One region of the Streptomyces sp. NPDC088766 genome, then DNA from elsewhere that is predicted to be linked to it. Evidence: riboswitches for the same ligand, from Rfam matches in the RefSeq annotation. Region 1 holds a riboswitch; the other holds the start of a gene.
The links. A riboswitch is a leader RNA that binds a small molecule or an ion and turns the genes downstream of it on or off. The one in region 1 is predicted to bind cobalamin.
Positions count from the first base shown of each region.

Region 2: another riboswitch for cobalamin. It lies ahead of ACIP5W_RS21380 (energy-coupling factor ABC transporter permease); the one in region 1 lies ahead of metE (5-methyltetrahydropteroyltriglutamate--homocysteine S-methyltransferase).

Region 1 covers NZ_JBIVKQ010000022.1:100,244-103,094, reverse strand. Annotated here, with positions in the region: gene metE (5-methyltetrahydropteroyltriglutamate--homocysteine S-methyltransferase) at 1-902, opposite strand, end outside; cobalamin riboswitch at 1,074-1,265, opposite strand; partial or broken gene ACIP5W_RS26870 (HoxN/HupN/NixA family nickel/cobalt transporter) at 1,613-2,431, shown strand; gene ACIP5W_RS26865 (hypothetical protein) at 2,662-2,851, shown strand, end outside.
Region 2 covers NZ_JBIVKQ010000015.1:33,916-36,766, forward strand. Annotated here, with positions in the region: gene ACIP5W_RS21375 (PP2C family protein-serine/threonine phosphatase) at 1-1,006, shown strand, start outside; cobalamin riboswitch at 1,253-1,438, shown strand; gene ACIP5W_RS21380 (energy-coupling factor ABC transporter permease) at 1,468-2,169, shown strand; gene ACIP5W_RS21385 (energy-coupling factor ABC transporter substrate-binding protein) at 2,166-2,579, shown strand; gene cbiQ (cobalt ECF transporter T component CbiQ) at 2,586-2,851, shown strand, end outside.

The DNA of each region.
Region 1 (2,851 bases):
ACCCCGGCGATCAGGCGCTTGCCGGGCAGTCCGCCCACGGCGGCCAGGGCGTCCAGGTTGGCGGCGGCCGGTCCGGTGAAATCGAGGGCGAGCCCCTCGACGGGGGCCTTGGCCAGCACGGGGAGTGCCTCGCCGAGCCGGTCGAAATAGGAGGCGACCAGCAGCCGTGGCCGGTCGGTGAGGCCGCCCAGATCGCGGTAGGCGCGAGCGGTGGCGTTCAGCTCGGCCGGGGCGCGGTCCTGGACCAGGGCGGGCTCGTCGAGCTGCACCCACTCGGCGCCCGCCGCCCGCAGGTCGGCGAGCACCTCGCTGTACACAGGGAGCAGCCGGTCGAGAAGGGTGAGCGGGTCGAAGCCGTCGGGGGCGTCGGGGGCGGGCTTGGCGAGCAGCAGATAGGTGACCGGGCCGACCAGGACGGGCCGCGCGGCGAGCCCCAGCGCCAGGGCTTCCCGCAGCTCACTGACCTGCTTCGTCGAGTCGGCCGCGAACACGGTGTCCGGACCCAGCTCCGGCACGAGGTAGTGGTAGTTGGTGTCGAACCACTTCGTCATCTCCAGCGGCGCACTGTCCTGGGTGCCGCGGGCCATGGCGAAGTACCCGTCGAGGGCGTCGGCATCGACGGCTGCGCGATGCCGGGCGGGGATCGCGCCGACCATGACGCTGGTGTCGAGGACGTGGTCGTAGTGCGAGAAGTCACCGGTCGGGACCTCGTGGAGACCTGCGTCTGCGAGCTGCCCCCAGTTGGCGCGGCGGATGCCGGCGGCCGTCTCGCGGAGGGCGTCGGCGGTGACCCGGCCCTTCCAGTAGCCCTCGATCGCCTTCTTCAGTTCCCGGTCGGGTCCCTGACGGGGATAACCGTGGACGGTGGCCCGTACGGCCGCGGCTGCGGACTTGGCTGTCACGAAACTCTCCTTCGCGAGCTCTGGACGAGAGCGACCCCAAAGACCGGGGAGTGCGAGCGCGAAGCGATGACAGACCGGACGAGCCACGACATGCGTGCCCGCCTGATATGTACGCCGACCCGCCCACGAGGTCACCGGGATCTCCGCGCACGGCGGTCCGCGCGCGGGCAGTGGCAGGTCTTCGGACTCACGGGCACGCCTCGTTCTTCCACGAGGCACCTACTGGCCGTCGCTTCCCAAGCCCGTCACATCCAGGCCCAGTGCGTATGACGGCGGTCGTTCCCGCTCACCGCTGCGGGGCAGTCCCGGATTCCCACCGGGTTCCCTCTTACGACGCGCCTGCCTGGCGGACAGGGCGAACCAGCTGCGCGGCCAGCCTATACACGGCCCGGGCGCAGGGGCGACCCGCAGAGGTCACCTGGTGTCAGGAACTGCTCGCCCCCTGGGCCGACATGGGACTGAAACCTGCCGCGTCGGCACGTTCGTCCTGCACGTGATCGTCTTCTCAGCCTTCACTCGCAGGGGGGTAGGACGAAGGGCTCCCGCGAGGACGTGACTTGAGAGAGCCCTTCGGCCGTCCGGATGTCTCAGGCTGAGGGCAAGTAACCGAGCCAGTCACCATCACGGGCGCTGACGGCTCCGGCGGATGCCGCCTGAGGGTCGGGTCGCGCTGGGAGCCGAACGCCCATGAGACGTGGTCGCATTCGATACGGCCGAGGGGCGTCGGGTTCTGGTTCGGGCTCGGCCACTCCAGCGTGGTGGTCGCCATGGCCGCCCTGGTCGCGGGCGGCGCGCAGCTCGCCGGCACGCTGCTGAACGACGACTCCCGTACCCACCAGACGCTCGGTGTCGTCGGCACGACCGTTTCCGGGACCTTCCTCTACCTCATCGCGGCGCTCAACCTCGTAGCGCTCGCCGGCATCCTGCGGGTCTTCCGGGCGATGCGCTCCGGCACGTACGACGAGGCCGCTCTCGAGCAGCACCTGGACTCGCGGGGGTTCATGAACCGCATCCTGGGCCGTTTCACCAGGTCGATCACCCGGCCCGGGCAGATGTTCCCGCTGGGCTTCCTGTTCGGTCTCGGCTTCGACACCGCCACCGAGGTCATCCTGATGGTGATGGCGGGCAGCGGCGCCGCCGCTGGGCTGCCGTGGTACGCGATCCTGTGCCTGCCGCTGCTGTTCGCGGCGGGGATGAGCCTGTTCGACACCCTCGACGGGACGTTCATGAACTTCGCCTACCAGTGGGCGTTCTCCAACCCGGTGCGCAAGGTGTTCTACAACCTCGCCATCACGGGTCTGTCCATCGCGGTCGCCTTCCTGATCGGCACCATCGAACTGGTCGGAGCACTGCACGAGAAGCTCGGTCTGCGCGACGCGGTGACCGAATGGATCGCCGGCCTGGACCCGGACAACGTCGGCTACATCATCGTCGGCCTGTTCGTGATCGTGTGGGCGGCGGCGCTGGTGTACTGGCGGCTGGCCAAGGTGGAGCAGAGGTGGGCCGCCCGTCTCGCCGAGGGCGGCTGACACCCGGCGCGCGATCCGCTGCCGGACTGTGCGGCCGTGGCGGTGAAGCGCGAGGACGGCCCTGTTCCCGGCGTACTTGCTCGTCCTGGCCTCTGTGCCAGTGCCGGGAACGGGACGGTGCCCGGGTCCGACTGCTGAGAGGAAGGCGGACTGCGCCGGACCGGACGCCGTGGTGGTTTTCCTGCCCAGGCGGGGGGAGTGATCCGTCGGCCGCATGGCAGCATCGGGGCATGAGTGCGTCCCCGGCGGTACGGAGCCTGCGCGCGGCGGTGTTCGCCGCGCTGTGCGTGCTGCTCGCCGCCGGGGGGCACGCGCTGGCGACCGGTACGGCACCGGCCGTGTGGGTGCAGGCCGCCGGGTTCGTGCCGGTCTTCGGGGCCGGGTACCTGCTGGGCGGCCGGGAGCGGTCGCTGGCGGCCA
Region 2 (2,851 bases), on a different contig from region 1:
GGACCGGGAGCCCCTGTCGGTGTACGACAGCGCCGCGGGCCGGGCGTTCGGTGCGCAGGAGCCGTACGTCGAACCGGCCGGGAGCGGGCGGGTGCGGGCCCACCTGCCGGTCTCGGTGCGCGGTGACCGGCTCGGGGTGCTGTCGGTCACACTGCCCGAGGACGGCGGGGCGCCGGGCGAGCTGGGCGAGCTGGCGGAGGTCGCGCAGGTGCTCGGGCACGAGGTGGTCGTGGCCGAGCGGGCCACCGACCTGTACCTGCGGGCCCGGCGCAGGGAACGGCTCACCCTGGCCGCGGAGATGCAGTGGCAGCTCCTCCCGGCCCGCTCCGGCACCGGTCCCGGATACGCGCTCGGCGCCCAGCTGGAGCCCGCCTACGCCGTCCGCGGCGACAACTTCGACTGGTCCGCGACGGACGACCGCCTCACCCTGTACGTCAACAACGGCGCGGGCGACGGCACCGGCGACGGCACGGAGGCGTCGCTGCTGACGAGCCTGGCGGTCAACGCGCTGCGCAACGCGCGACGGGCCGGCCTCCCGATCGCCGATCAGGCGGCGCTGGCCGACCAGGCGGTGCACGCCCACTACCGGGGCCGCCGCCACCTGTCGGTGCTGATGCTGGAGGTCGAGGTCACCACGGGGCGGGCCCAGGTGGTGGACGCCGGCTCACCGCGGCTGCTGCGGCTGCGGGCGAGCACCGTCGAACCCGTCGACCTGGAAGCCCAGTTGCCGCTGGGCATGTTCGAGGAGACCGACTACGTGGCGCAGCCGTTCCAGGTGGAGCCCGGCGACCGGCTGGTGTTCGTCAGTGACGGCGTCCACGCGCTCGCCTCGCCCGGCGGAGTGACGTACGGGGACGCCGCCCTGGCCCGCGCGATCACCGCCACCAGGCTGCTGCCGGCGGCCGAGGTACCGCGTGCCGTGCTGCGCGAACTGGCGGGGCACCGCGGCGGGTCCGCGGCGGAGGACGACGCGCTCGTGGTGTGCCTGGACTGGCACGGCCGCTGAACTTCCGGATTCCCGGACCGGCACGGCTGCCGAGCGGCCGGTGTGCCGGAACCGACCCGGCCGACGACCGGCGGGTGCATCCCGACCGACCCTGCACCGACCAGCCCGGCCCAGACCGGCCGGTGCGCCCCGAACGGTACCGCCACCGACCGGTGTGGTCGGCGTGGCCGGTGTGCGCCGGGCCGGCATCCCGCGTCCGCCGTCCGTGCGCCCCCGTTCCCGCTTGTCACCGCCCCTGTCCTCGCACTACTGTCACCACGCCTTGGTGAACGGGAAATCCGGTGTGATGCCGGTGCGGCCCTCGCCACTGTGATCGGGAAGTCCGGCTCCGGCCCTCGCGGGCAGCCACTGGGTCCTCACGGACCCGGGAAGGCGGAGCACGGGCGGTGGTACCCGTCAGCCAGGAGACCGGCCAAGGCGCGTCAACCATCCACGAGGTGCTGGAGAGGGTCTGCTGAGCCATGCACATAGCCGAGGGTTTTCTGCCTCCGGTGCACGCGGTCGCCTGGAGCGTCGCGTCGGCGCCGTTCGTCGTCCACGGAGCCCGGTCACTCACCCGTGAAGTCAGGGAGCATCCCGAGAGCACACTGCTGCTCGGTGCCTCCGGCGCCTTCACGTTCGTCCTGTCCGCGCTCAAGCTCCCTTCGGTGACCGGGAGTTGCTCGCACCCCACCGGCACCGGCCTGGGCGCCGTCCTGTTCCGGCCGCCGATCATGGCCGTGCTGGGCACGATCACCCTGCTCTTCCAGGCCCTGCTGCTCGCGCACGGTGGCCTGACCACGCTCGGCGCCAACGTGTTCTCGATGGCGATCGTCGGACCGTGGGCCGGATACGGCGTGTACCGCCTGCTGCGGCACTACGGTGTGCCGCTGATGGTCACGGTGTTCGCCGGTGCCTTCGTCGCCGACCTGTCCACCTACTGCGTGACCAGCGTGCAGCTGGCGCTGGCGTTCCCCGACCCGAGCAGCGGGTTCCTGGGCGCGCTCGGCAAGTTCGGGTCCATCTTCGCCGTCACGCAGATCCCGCTGGCCGTGAGCGAGGGGCTCCTCACCGTCCTGGTGATGCGTCTCCTCGTGCAGTCCAGCAAGGGCGAACTGACCCGGCTGGGCGTGCTGGTGGCCGGGGGCCGGAAGCCGGACACGACCGGGGCGGTGGCCCGGTGAAGCGGAACACGAGGATCAACCTCCTGCTGCTGCTCGCCGTGCTCGCGCTCGCGGTGCTGCCGCTGGCCCTGGGTCTCGGCGACCACAAGGAGCAGCCGTTCACCGGCTCCGACAGCGAGGCGGAAACGGCGATCACCGAGCTGGAGCCGGACTACGAGCCGTGGTTCTCGCCCCTGTACGAGCCGCCGTCCGGGGAGATCGAGTCGGCGCTGTTCGCCGTCCAGGCGGCCCTGGGCGCGGGCGTCCTCGCCTACTACTTCGGGGTGCGCCGTGGCCGCCGCCAAGGCGAACTGCGGGCGCTGGCCCGACTGGAGGAGAAACAGGACGGGGCCGAGGCACGGGACGGGGCCGAGGCACGGGACGACGTGAGCGTGCCCGACGCCGGGAAGTCTCCGCGGGGACGGGTCTGATCGGACGTGCTGCCGATCGACGCGGCGGCGCACAGCAGTCGCTGGCGCCACCGCCATCCCGTGGACAAGGCCGTGCTGGGGCTCGGCCTCACCCTGCTCGCGATCTCCCTGCCGCCCTGGCCGGGCGCGGCCCTGGTGCTGGTGACGGCGCTCACCCTGCTGCTGGGTCCGGCGGGGGTGCCTCCCCGCCGGCTGTGGCGCGCCTACCGGGTCCCGCTGGGCTTCTGCGCGACGGGCGCGCTCACCCTCCTCTTCCAGGTGGGCGGGCCCGA